3 regions of the Ruania zhangjianzhongii genome follow, and region 2 is predicted to be linked to each of the others. Evidence: riboswitches for the same ligand, from Rfam matches in the RefSeq annotation. Region 2 holds a riboswitch; each other region holds the start of a gene.
What was found. A riboswitch is a leader RNA that binds a small molecule or an ion and turns the genes downstream of it on or off. The one in region 2 is predicted to bind S-adenosylmethionine.
Positions count from the first base shown of each region.

Region 1 (4,360 bases), 130 kb from region 2:
CTCCCGCTCCCTCCCCTGTTCGGGGGTAAGGGGTGTGAGCACGCACACCACGTCACGGGTAAGGCGTGCGCCGCGTCACCTCGCTGCGCACCTCTCGCTGTGCACATCTGGCTGTGGACATGCGGAAGGGCCGCCGCCAGGTGTCCCCGGCGGCGGCCCTTCAGTCGAACACTATGGATCAGATGCTGGAGAGGGTCAGCTCGGTCAGCGCCGTGGCGCCCTCCACCGTGCCGTCCGGGGACATCACCATCACCTGGAACACGCCGCCGTCGACCTGGGAGAAGACCACCGCGGCCTCCTGCGACATCACCTCAGCGGTGAAACCGCGTGCATCCGCAGCACCGGGTAGGTCCAGTTCCTCCGGGTCGCTCATGTTGTCGTACGTGGACCCCACGCTCTCGATCATCACGTCGAGCTCGGTCTCCACCGGGATCCACTGCACCAGCACGCTGGTCGGGTCGCCGCCCGTGCCCACGAACGTGCAGTTCATGCCGCCCATGAGCTCGTCGGACTGGCCGTCCTCCACCTCAAAGCCGACAGCGTCGGACACGCCGGCAGCATCGACCACGGTGCAGGGGTCGAAGTCGTCACCGGGGGCGACCGCACCGGATGCGGCCGCATCGGAACCGCCGTCGTCCTCAGCGGGCTCTTCCTCGGCGGCCGAGTCGTCCTCCACCGGCTCCTCGTCGGCGGCCGCGTCATCTTCAGCGGGCTCTTCCTCGGCGGCCGAGTCGTCCTCCGCCGGCTCCTCGCCGTTCGCGTCGGCCTCGGCGGACTGCTCGTCGCGGTTACCGTCGCCGGCATCGTCCGAGCCACCGCAGCCGGCCACGAACATCAGCAGCGCGACACCGCTGGCAGCAACCGCGGAACGCACGCCACGCACTGTCGAAGTCTTCACCTGTTTGTCTCCCTAGTCTCCCTGCGCGCACCAGGCATTGATCGGCCGGATATTCGGAACCCGGCCGCCTGTACGGCCCACTCGTACAGTAACCACCCTGCGCCGGTGGCCGCGATGGGGTGATCTGCCCATCACGGCCACCGGCCAGGCTGCGGACGTGCGCGCGGAGCCCGGCCCCTGCCGGTGAATGCTCGGCCGGGCGAGAGGAAGCCCTCGAACCCTCGAAGACGGCGTCACCCCGCCCTCGGGGACCGCACCGTCAGGCCTTCGAGATGGCGAGCTCCGCGAGTTCGACCGCCGTCGCGATGTCGCTCTCGTCGAGCGCGCCGTCCTCGGCCACCAGGCTGGTGTTCAGCACCGCGCCACCGACAGCGGCCATGATGGTGACCTGCATCACGTTGCCACCGCTGCTGATCTCCACCGTGGCCTGCGAGGCGCCCTCGACGTCGATCTCCTCACCTCCGGCGACGAACTGGCTGACCCGGTTCTCGTCCTGCTCCGCCTGCACGTCTTCCGGCATCTCGTCGGGGTAGTCCATCGGCATCACCCAGTAGAGCACTGCCGAGGGGACGTCCGGAGTGTCCGCGTGATAGGCGCAGATCACCATGCCTTCGCCGCCGGCACCCTCGGGCGCTGGCGCGTCCTGGCCGGGTACTTCCTCGCGGTCGCCGACCTCGTTGCCGAGCACCCCGCCCACCTCGTCCGCGCTGAGGTCGGTGCAGGGGTCGCCGGAGATCCGTTCGGCCGACGCGTCCTCAGCCGGCTCCTCGCCGTCGCTGCCTGCTTCGTCCTCGCCGCCCGCGTCCTCCCCGGCGTCGGCGCCTTCCTCCTCAGCCGAACCGTCATCGGGTGCATCCTCGGCGGCGTCGGTCGGCTCTTCGCCGGCGGCCTCGGTCTCCTGCTCAGCGGGCGCTTCCGGCGGTGCCGCCTGGTCGGCGCCGTCATCACACCCTGCCACCAGCAGTAGTGCGGCAGCAGCGACTGCCGTCGCCCTGCGGGCACCAGTCATCAATGTGCTCGTCACGGAGCTCTCCTTCCCTCTGGCGGTGCCCCACATCCCCCCATTTCGGGATCGAAGAGCTACCGCGGCCCCACGAGCAGCGTAGAACTGCACCCGGGTTGAGCAAAATGGGCAGGAGGACCCATCGCCGGCCGTCGTCGCACCCGCAGGTGAACCTGCACGCCAAGGCTGACCACATCGTGGACCGGGTCCGGTTGGTACGTGGCACCGCCGCCGGGCTGTGGCATGCTTGTTCTCAAGGTCATGAGCGCCAGCGCGAAGCCCCGGCTCGCTGGCCGGCAACCCTCCAACCGCGGTGGGGTGCCCCGGGTGACGACCTGGCCGGCGCCGAGGTGGCGTGCGGCAAGCGCGGGCCTCTGGTCCGTCGGACCACAGGAGGATCATCATGGCTCTTCTCCCGCTTCTCGGTGAGCACACCGAGGTTCCGCTCACCCACCCGCTCGACGGCGCCACGTCCGTGCCGTACGCCAATCTCGACTACGCCGCGTCGGCCCCCGCCCTGGCCGCTGTCGGGGACGCGGTGGATCGCGCCCTTCCCCTCTATGCGAGCGTGCACCGTGGTGCCGGATACCTGTCCCAGGTGTCCACAGCGCTGTACGAGCAGGCCCGCGCCGCAGTGGGCGCATTCGTCGGCGCCCGCGCCGACGACGTCGTGGTGATCACCCGCAACACCACCGACTCCCTCAACCTGCTCGCTGGCTGCGTCCCGGACGGTGCCCGCGTACTGGTGCTGGACATCGAGCACCACGCGAACCTGCTCCCCTGGCAGCGCCATGGTGCGGACGTCATCACCGCCCGGGCCACGGTCACCGAGACCCTGAACGCCGTGGCCAGCACGTTGGCCACCCACAACTACCGGTTGCTGGCCATCACCGGTGCCTCCAACGTGACCGGTGAGGCACTGCCGGTGGCGGAGGTGGTCCAGGTTGCGCACGCTGCCGGCACCCGAGTGGTGGTCGACGCCGCCCAGCTCGCCCCGCACCGGCCGTTCTCCCTCACCGAGACCGGTGCCGACTACGTGGCACTGTCCGGGCACAAGCTCTACGCGCCCTACGGCGCCGGTGCCCTGGTCGGCCGGCGGGACTGGCTGGATGAGGGCACGCCCTACCTCGCCGGTGGCGGTGCCGTCACCGAGGTGCAGGTACGCCACACCACGTGGGAGCCGGCCCCGCAGCGGCACGAAGCGGGGAGCCCGAACGTCATCGGCGCGCTCGCGCTCGGGGTCGCCTGCACTCAGCTGGGGCAGGTCAGCGAGCAGCTCGCCGCACATGACCGTGGGCTCCGGGATCGCTTGGTGACCGGCCTCGAGGCGATCGACGGCGCCGACGTGCTGCACCTGTGGCCCGATGCCACCGAGCCGGTAGCCGTAGTCTCCTTCACTCTGCCCGGTCACGATGCCGGGCTGGTCGCGGCCTACCTGTCCGCCGAGCACGGCATCGGGGTGCGGGACGGCCGGTTCTGCGCCCATCCACTGCTCACGGGGCGCGGCCTGAGTGCGGGGTTGCGGGCCAGTATCGGGTTGGGTACCACTGCCGAACACATTGACCGGCTGCTCCGCGCACTCCAGGCCTACCTGTCCGCCGGACCGCGTGGGCAGTACGAGGTGGTGGCCGGCCGCTGGCAGCCTGCCGACGATCAGCGCGAGCTCCCCGAGGCGATCGCGCTGCTGCAGGACCTGCACGCGGATGTGGGTGCACCGTCGGTGCTGGCGACCGCTGCCGCCGGCGGCGCGTGCACTCCGGTCGACGAACCTGCCACTCCCCCGGCCGAGGAACCTGCCGCCGCCGACTCCGCACTGACCCACTGACGCAACTGGCCCACTGAGGCAACTGAGGCACTGCCCCACTGACCCACTGAGGCAACTGAGGCAACTGAGGCAACTGACCCACTGCCCCACTGACGTACTGCCCCGGTGACCCCCGCCTCCCGTCACCGCGCCCCTGCACCCGCGCGGAATCCACTTCCAACCGGATTCCGAGGGAGACCACACCCTGGCGGACGTGTGGCGGAGTCAGGGTGGCGGCTAGGGTGCGGGTCATGACCGAGGATGTACTCGGGCCGGGTTGGGTGGCCCGAACCCTGCCGTTGGCTCCCGACGGCGTCGGCCGCACCCATGCCCGGACCACCGCCGGCGCCCCGGGCCCGGTCGCGACCCTCGTGCACCGCACCGAGACCGGCACACGCAGGCGTGCAGTGCTGTACCTGCACGGGTTCACCGACTATTTCTTCCAGGCCGACCATGCGCAGGCCTGGACGGCCCACGGTTACGACTTCTACGCCGTCGACCTGCGTGACTACGGCCGCTCCATCCGGCCAGGGCGCACCCCCGGCTGGATCACCGACCTCACTACCTACGACGAGGACGTCACAGCGGCGCTGACCGCCGTCCGGGAACACGGCTACGACCAGGTGGTGCTGCTCGGCCACTCCACCGGCGGCCT
Region 1 covers NZ_CP042828.1:760,936-765,295, reverse strand. The annotation lists gene FU260_RS03540 (hypothetical protein) at 179-898, opposite strand; gene FU260_RS03535 (hypothetical protein) at 1,158-1,922, opposite strand; SAM riboswitch class IV at 2,159-2,274, shown strand; gene FU260_RS03530 (aminotransferase class V-fold PLP-dependent enzyme) at 2,305-3,726, shown strand; gene FU260_RS03525 (alpha/beta hydrolase) at 3,957-4,360, shown strand, end outside.
Region 1: it holds a riboswitch for S-adenosylmethionine, as region 2 does, so the genes downstream of both, FU260_RS03530 (aminotransferase class V-fold PLP-dependent enzyme) here and FU260_RS04180 (hypothetical protein) in region 2, are expected to answer to the same signal.

Region 2 (4,360 bases):
GGACGCTGCGGACCGCATCATCGCCGCCGAGCAGGCCTCCGGCAAGACCCTGTCCGTGGTCAGCCAGCGGCGGTTCGCCCCGGAGAACCAGTTCCTGCACGAGGCCATCAGGTCCGGGCGACTGGGCCGGCCGACCGCAGCGAGCATCGAGATCGCCCTCTGGCGTACCCAGGAGTACTACGACTCCGGCGCCTGGCGCGGCACCTGGGCCCTGGACGGCGGCGGCGCGCTGATGAACCAGGGCGTGCACCTGGTGGACCTGGCCCTGTGGCTGCTCGGCGACGTCGAAGAGGTCTACGCGCACAGCGGCCTGCTCGCGCACGAGCGGATCGAGGTGGAGGACACCATCACGATCACCGCACGGTTCACCAGCGGCGCCATGCTCACCTTCCTGGCCACTACCACCGCGTACGGCAACCTGCCGCTGCGGGTGGCGGTGATGGGCGATGGCGGCACCGCAGTCACGCTCTCGGAGAAGTTCACCCACCTCATCACCCAGGACGGCGCCGACATCCCCGAGTTCGAACCGGTGGACCAGCAGCTCGGTCAGCTGACGGACTTTGTCACCGCGGTCACCACCGGCGCTCCGCCGCTGGTCCGCTCGACGGAAGCGCGCGCCGCCGTGGCGTTCATCGAGGCGGCGTACACCTCGGCCCGGACCGGTCGTCCCGTCCAGCCGCGATGACCGCACCCGGTCCGGGGCGTGCTCGTCGAGTGCGAGCACGCCCCGGGCCGGCCGGCCCTGACCCTCGCGGTCGGTAGCCAGTCCTACCCCCTCGCGGTCGGCAGCCAGTCCTACCCCCTCGCGGTCGGCAGCCAGTCCTGACCCCCGCGACCGGTAGCGCGACGTTCAGCCGGCCTGCTCCCGCCATGCCCGACGGAGCCGCGCTCGCGCCCGGGAGAGCGCAGCGGCCGCTCCACCCCTGGTGAGGCCAAGAGCGTGCGCCAACCCTTCGCCGTCGAGCCCCTCCCAGGCGTGCAGCAGCAGCACTTGACGGTCCTTCGCGCTGAGCTGGGCGAGGACCTCCCGCACCAAGGCGTCTTCGACGGCAAGGTCGGCCGGGTCGGCAGCGTATTCGCTGTCGTCGTCCTCGGGCAGGTGCTCCATCGGTTCGGGCCGACCCTTGCGCCGGAAGTTCGCCAGCAGGTAGCCCGCTGTCCGGTACAACCAGGCCAGCTCGTGCTCGTCCGGCAGGTCGGCGCGGCGGCGCCATGCGGTGGCGAACACATCGGCGCACAGGTCCTCGGAATCCGGCCCGGCGCCGCGGCGCACGAAGTATCGGTGCAGGGCGTCCACATGCGTGGCGAACAGGTCGTCGAACCAGGCTCGCTCGCGCACTCCCCCGGCGCGGGCAGGGTGGGGCGGTGCGCCGGCCTCCTCGGCGTCGGTCATCGCCACCTCCCCGGATTCCGCTCGACCACAGACCTCATCGTGTCTATGTCCTCGCGGTCCCGATCGTTGCACGGGGCCCGGATGGCGCACTAGTGCAGGAGGGTGTGGGTCATGGATGTGGTGCGTGAGCGTGTGCGCAGGTCAGCGCCCATCGTGGTGGTCCACTCCACCATCCGATGCGAGGACACCCACCGGGGGTCGTTCCGCAGAGAGTGGGGGCTCGCGCGTTCGGCGTTCATCGAGCTGTGGTGTCGTTTTGACGTACCGGGCGCGTCGAAATCACCCCGTAGCGACCCGTTCGGCGGCTACCGGGTCCACGAGTCGCCGCTTCCGGCCCGCCGGCTTGCAGGGCCGGGCACCCTTGGGTCCAGACACCACCCACTGACGCACACCTGGTGCAGGACCGCTCCGCCGTCGATGTCGGGCCCTCGAGCTACCCTCGATCCCACTGGTCAAGAGCCTCGGCCGCACGCCTCCGGACGTGGTCGAGCGGCAACCGCGCCACCTGGCACGGTGCCTTCCGGAGAAGACCTGGGCGCGGGCCGTCCGGCCAACGTCACGACGGGTCCCGGCGGCGCCGGGAGCCACGACCACGTGGAGTACGACCATGCCGGAGAACACCGGGAACATGGCGAACGTTGCCAACACCCCGCAGACCGCCGCCGCACCCACGAAGTGCGTCGAGCCGCGCTGCACCAGCTACCGGCCCGGCCACCGGGTTCACATCATCCAGGCCCAGCTGGTGGCGCAGACACCGTGGGGCTGGCGGGACGCCGTCCTCCGCGGGATGCAGAGTGGCTGGCTGCACCTGAGCTATCTCGACGCCGAGGCCCACCCCCGCATCTGGTCCCACACCGCCCTCACCGACGTGCTCTGCCCTGGGGCGCCGGTGCGGCTGCACGAGCAGTTTCACGTGCTGGGCTCACCCGCAGGCTGGTTCAACGTGGTGCACCGCGACGGTTCCGGTGCCGTTCCCGCACCGGCCCACCCGAGCCTCTGGCACGCCGAGCCGAGAAGGGCCGCGGTGGACAACCACACCGGACGTGCACTCCCCCTCGATCATCTGCGCCCTGGCGCGGCCGGCTAGAGGTCGGCCAGCGGAACCGCCTCATCGGCGAGCCGCTCCGGTGCGATCTCGCGGCCGATGTGCGCGCGCAGCTGATCGGAGACGTCCCAGATATTGACGTTCATCGCGGCGGTGAGCACCCCGGAGCGCAGCCAGAAGGCGAGAAACTCCCCGGACTCAAGCTCACCGCGGATCACCACGCGGTCCTCCGGCAGTCCACGACCGACGTATTCCATCCCCAGGTCGTACTGGTCGGTGAAGAAGTAGGGCTGCCAGTCGTAGACCTCGTCGGTGCCGATCAAGACCTTCGCGGCGAGCTTGCCTTGCCGGATCGCGTTGTCCCAGTGCTCCACCCGCACCCGCTGCCCGAGTGCGGTGTTCACGGCATGGGCCACGTCCCCGATCGCGTAGATGTGGTCCGCCGCGCGCAGCCGTTCGTCCACCAGGATCCCGTTCTCCACATCCAGCTCGGCCGACTCGGCGAGTCCGGTGTTCGGGGCCGCGCCGACTGCCACCAGCACGGTATCGGCCGGCAGCGTCTTTCCGTCGACCTGCACTCCGGTGACCCGGTCCGCACCCTCGATCGCGGTTGCGGCGGTCCCGGTGCGCAGGTCCACGCCGCGGGAGGTGTGCAGCCGAGCGAAGTAGCTCCCGAGCTCGGCACCCATCGTGGCCTGCAACGGTACGTCTGCCGCCTCCAGCACGGTCACCTGAGTACCCGCCTGCCGGGCGGCCGCGGCTACCTCGAGGCCGATCCAGCCGGCACCGATCACCACCAGACGCCTGCCTTCGCCGAAGGTCGCCTTGATCGCCTCGGCATCACCGATCCGGCGCAGCGTGTGCACTCCCGGCAGATCCATCCCGTCGATCGGCAGCCTGCGCGGGGTGGCGCCGGTGGCGAGCACCAGATCGGTATAGCCCACCTCGGTACCGGAAGCCAGCTGGATCCTCCGGCTGTCCGGGGCGATACCGGCGACGGCGTCGCTCAAGGTGGTCTGCACGCCGTGGGTCTCGTAGTGCGCTAGATCGTGCACGTAGGCCGACTCCACCGGCTCCTGCCCGAGCAGTACCTCCTTGGACAGCGGTGGCCGCTCATAGGGGCGCTCGCCCTCGTCACCCACCAGAAGTACTGAGCGGTCGTCGCCCCGATCCCGGAGCTCGTCGATCAGCGATGCGGCAGCCAGTCCAGCCCCGGCGATCAGCAGGTCAACATGGGTCATCTTCTTCTCCTAGGGATCGGCGCGCCCCGGCTGCTCCGTGGTCGGAGGCGGAGCGGAGCGCTGCCCCCACTCTGACACCGGGTTCGACATCACACGAGTTCGCGGCATGGGTCAGCCTCGCCGGTGGGTGCGGGTCGTTCCTGCGGAGGACGGGGTCGGTACTCGGTGACGATGTGCCCACCGGCGGCCGGTCGCGAGGGTGGAGACATGAAGACCACCACCCCTGTTCCACGCCGCGCCGGCCGTGATCGGGCGCCCTCCGTCCGCCTCACCACGGACCGGCGCGGCCGCCTCCCGGCGCTGGTCGCCGGCGCCTGGTCGCTGGCCTACGCCGTGCTCGGCATCGTCTGGGCGTTCGGCGGCCCGGGATACCCGTTCGCCGGGCAGAGCACGCTCATTCCGGCGACCAGCCTGCTCGACCAGACCACCGCCCTGGTGAGCGGACTGACCATCGCAGGGATCGCCGTCGGGATGGGGATCCTCACCCTCCGGCTGGTACGTGGGCACACCGACCGGGCCACCGCGGTGCTGGCCGTGATCACCGGCCTGGTGCTGGCCGTGGTACTCACCGACGTGCGGATCCTGATGACCATGGGCTACCTCCCGGTGATGCTGGTGGCGCTGGCCACTGGCAGCATCGACGGTGCGACTATCGCGGCGATGGCGAACTGGCCCGCGGTC
Region 2 covers NZ_CP042828.1:891,185-895,544, reverse strand. The annotation lists gene FU260_RS04190 (Gfo/Idh/MocA family protein) at 1-685, shown strand, start outside; gene FU260_RS04185 (RNA polymerase sigma factor) at 851-1,393, opposite strand; SAM riboswitch class IV at 1,844-1,962, shown strand; gene FU260_RS04180 (hypothetical protein) at 2,001-2,480, shown strand; gene FU260_RS04175 (NAD(P)/FAD-dependent oxidoreductase) at 2,477-3,679, opposite strand; gene FU260_RS04170 (hypothetical protein) at 3,887-4,360, shown strand, end outside.

Region 3 (4,360 bases), 640 kb from region 2:
TGGTCGGCAGCACCGGCAGGCCCAGGGTGCGCTGCGCCTCGACCCGGTCGGCGTAGTCGGCGCGGTGGATGTCTGCGGCGGTCACCGCGGCGACCCGATCGCGCACCTGGGCGCGACGAACGCCGTCGGCCTGGGCCCGGGCGGCCAGAGCGGAACGCGCGGCCGCGAACTCACCGGTGACGTCCTCGCCCGCCTGCGCGCGGGCGAGGGTGAGTACCTCAGTCACCTTCTCGTCGGCGAACGCCAGCCAGCTCCGCAGCTGCTCGCTGAGCGCGCTCTCCACTGCAGTGGTGTGCGGCACGTGCAGCAGCGAGGTGGAGGTGCCCACACTCACCTGCCCGACCCGTGCGGCGACCACACCCACCGTCGCGGCCGCACGATCCAGATCGGTGCGCCAGACGTTGTGCCCGTCCACCACTCCGGCCAGGACACCCGCTCCGTGCTCGGCGGCGATCTCCAGCCCGTCCGGAACGCTACCGCGGACCAGGTCGATGCCGATCGCCTCCACCCCGGTCCTGGCGAGTACGCCGAACCGCTCCCGCAGCTCGCCGTAGGGCGCGGCGACCAGCAGCGACGGCCGCGCGGCCGAACCGGCGAGCACGCGGTAGGCACGCTCGGCCGCGGCGGTGACCTGCTCCGCGGGCACCTCCCAGGTATCGGCGACCAGGGCCGGTTCATCCAGCTGCACCCAGGTGGCACCGGCGCCGGCCAGCTCGGCGAGCCAGTCGATGTAGACGGCAAGCAGATCGTCCAGCCGCTCCAGCGGTGCCGGGTCTCCGGGGTTCTCCGGTTTGGCCAGCAGCAGGAAGGTCACCGGCCCCACCAGCACCGGGCGGGTGAGCACCCCGTCGGCCAGTGCTTCGCCGAACTCGGTGACGGCCTGGCTACCGGGTATGTGCCGGAGCCCGGTGGTCGGGGAGATCTCCGGCACCAGGTAGTGGTAGTTGGAGTCGAACCACTTGGTCAGCTCCAACGGCGGAGTCTCGGCATCGCCGCGAGCGAGGCGGAACTCCTCGTCCAGGCCGAGGGGGGTACCGGTGGGCTCGATGCCGAACCGCGCGGGAACTGCACCCACCTGGAGCGCCGTGGTGAGCACCTGGTCGTAGTGGGCGAAGTCGGAGGGGATCGCGGCAGTGGCCGGGTCCAGGCCGAGTTCGGTGAGGCGGGTACGGGTACCGCGGCGGACGGCGGCGGACGCCGTGCGTAGCTCCTCGGCGCTGCTGCGGCCGGCCCAGTAGGCCTCCAGGGCGCGCTTGAGCTCACGGTTCGGGCCGATCCGGGGGTAGCCGAGGATGGTGGCGGTGGGCAGGGGCTGACTCATCAGGGGTCTCCAAAGACGGCCGCGCCTAGGGTGCGGCGAGGGGGTGGGGGGTGCGCCGGGCGGCGTGCTCAGCGGGGAGCGACCGGCATTCGCCGCAGGTCGGACTGATAGAGAAGATCGAGCACGGCGCGGGCAGAGTTGAAGGTGTACAGGTGTACACCGGGAGCGCCGGCCTCGAGCACGGCGTGCAGAAGGTCCACACTGGCGCGCAGCCCGCGGCGGTAGGCCTCCTCGGCGTCCGGTGCGTTGTCGAGGAGTTGCAGCAGGTGCTCGGGCACCGGTACGTCGGTGAGCTGGACCATCCGGCGCAGCCGGTTCGGATCGGTGAGTGGGATGATGCCGGGCACGATCGGGATGTGTACGCCGGCGGCGCGGGCAGCGCGGACCAGCTCGGCATAGTGGCGGGCGTCGTAGAACAGCTGGCTGATCGCGAAGTCCGCGCCGGCGGACTGCTTCTCGATCAGTGCGGCGACGTCATCGGCGTGCACCACGGGGGCACCGGTGGAGTCGTAGGTTCCGCCCGGATAGGTCGCCACGGAGACGCTGACCTGCTGGTCGGGATGCTGCTCGGCGGCGAGCCGGCGGAGCAGGCGGACCAGCTGTGCGGAGCGGGTCAGCCCTTCCGGGTGCGGGTGCCAGTCCTGCTCACCGGCCGGCGGGTCGCCGCGCAGAGCGAGGAAGTCCCGGACGCCCCGGTCAAGCAGTGAGGAGACGTACTCGCCGAGGTCCTCGGCGCTGGCGCCGACGCAGGTCAGATGCGCCAACGGCGTGACATCGGTGCTGGCGAGGATCTCCTCGATCAGCTCGCGGGAGGTGGTGCGGGTCGAGCCCGAGGCGCCGTAGGTGACCGAGAAGAAGTCCGGGTCGGCCTCGGCAAGCGCGGCGACGGTACGGCGCACGTTCTCCTGTCCGCGCGGGGTGCGCGGCGGGTAGAGCTCGAACGAGACGCTCGGACCACGGCCGGGCATGGACAGTAGCGGGGCGGTACTCATCGGTGCCCCCACCGGGAAAGATATGCCTTCATGAATCGACTCCATCGATCCTGGCTGTAGCACCCTTCCCCGCGGGAGGCTTCCGTTGGGGGGTTGCTGCGGCGTCGTCGAGCCAGGACTCTCAGCCGCTCTGGATGGTGTGCCTCGATCGTACCCGCCTTCACTTGCTGGGAGAAGGCGTTTCGGATCGTGAGATTTTCGACGGCGTTCGTCACCTCGCGTGTGCCGTCCCCCGGGAATGTCACACCTGGAGGGCACACTCGGGTGCAGAAGGAAGAGAAGGGAGCACACCATGGTGGGAGCACACCAGCAGCACCGGACGATGCTGAGCGAGGCGGAGGCCCGCCGGGCGCGGCTCGAGCGGGACACCGTGCTGGCCGCAGTGGCTGACGGTGAGGACGCACTGCGAATGCGAGCGGCCGGCGAAGGTCTGGATGCAGCGGAGATGGCGCTGCTCGAGGACCTGGACGCGCTGGACGCCCAGTTGCACCAGGAGCGCCGCAGCGCCTGATCCGGTGCTCGGCCGCTAGATCCCTGGTCAGCACTCTGGCGCCGGGGGTGGCCCGCTGTGGCGCCGCGGTTGGCCCAGGGGTGCGGGCGGGATTTGGCCCGCGGGTGCGGGCAGGAGTTGACCCGCGGGTGGCGACGGGACTTGGCCCGCGGTGGCGGCGGGCGCCCGCCTGCAGGGCCGGCACTGCGTGGGCATACTGAGACTGCGCCCGTGCCCCGACCTGAGGAGTCCCGATGCTCAGCGGTGAACCCGACTGGACCGCACCGGCCGAGGAACTGCTGGTCGCGCGGCAGGGCGCGCTGGGCCGGATCCGGTTGAACCGGCCGCGGCCGATCAACGCGCTCACACTGGCCATGATCGAGGCGATCACGAGCCAGCTGCAGGACTTCGCCGACGACGAGACGATCACCGCCGTGGCCCTGGACGGCGCCGGGGACCGCGGGCTGTGCTCCGGCGCGGACGTGCGAGAGATCCGGGAGTGGGTGGTCACCGGCTCCGCCGATCCCGTGCGGTTCTGGCAGGCGGAGTATGCGCTGAACGCGACGATCGCCGACTACCCGAAACCGTATGTGGCGTTCATGGACCAGGTCGTGATGGGCGGCGGGATCGGGCTGTCCGCGCACGGGTCCCTGCGGCTGGTCACCGAGCGGACCACGGCGGCGATGCCGGAGACCGGCATCGGGTTCTTCCCGGACGTCGGGGCGCTGTACTACCTGTCCCGCGGGCCGGGCGCGGTGGGTACGCACCTGGCCCTGACCGGGGCCAGCATGTCCGGAGCGGACGCGATCGCCGTCGGGTTGGCCGATGCACTCATCGCGCCCGCGGCGTGGCCGACGATCTGTGCCCGGCTGGCGGCTGGGGAGGAGCTGGACGCCTCGGTCGGCGATCGGACACCGGTGAGCGGGCTGATCGCCCAGCGGGCCTGGATCGACACCTGCTACACCGGCAACGACGCTGCGGCGATCGAGGCCGCGCTCAGCACACACCCGGCCGCCGAGGCTCGGGCCGCCTCCGGGCTGCTCCGCTCACGGTCGCCACTCTCGGTGACTGTGGCGCTCGCGGCGCTGCGGCGGGCCACCGGGATGAGCTCCGTTGCTCAGGTACTCGACCAAGACCTGCGGCTCGGTACGGCGTTCCTGCCCGGCTCGGACTTCGTCGAAGGGGTCCGGGCCCTGCTGGTGGACAAGGACAACGCCCCACAGTGGCAACACGCCTCACTCGCGGCGGTGGACCCGGCCCACGTGGCGCGACTGTTCGGTTCACTGCCTCAACCCTGACCACCTGCGGGCCTCGTGTGTGACTCCACTGTGGTCCGGACCCCAGCCAGGCCACACACGAGCACGAGCCACGGCGGTGCGGCGCGGCACAATGGGGTGATGGCCAAGCTCTACGACACCCTCGAGCCGCAGTTGGTCCGGTTCATCGAACGCCAGCAGATGTTCTTCGTTGCCTCCGCGGCACCCGACGGTCGGGTGAACGTCTCCCCGAAAGGCCTGGACTCGTTCCGGGTGCTCGGCCCGAACCGGGTGGCCTGGC
Region 3 covers NZ_CP042828.1:247,967-252,326, reverse strand. The annotation lists gene metE (5-methyltetrahydropteroyltriglutamate--homocysteine S-methyltransferase) at 1-1,321, opposite strand, end outside; gene FU260_RS01415 (methylenetetrahydrofolate reductase) at 1,390-2,313, opposite strand; SAM riboswitch class I at 2,352-2,454, opposite strand; gene FU260_RS01410 (hypothetical protein) at 2,606-2,824, shown strand; gene FU260_RS01405 (enoyl-CoA hydratase/isomerase family protein) at 3,058-4,101, shown strand.
Region 3: it holds a riboswitch for S-adenosylmethionine, as region 2 does, so the genes downstream of both, FU260_RS01415 (methylenetetrahydrofolate reductase) here and FU260_RS04180 (hypothetical protein) in region 2, are expected to answer to the same signal.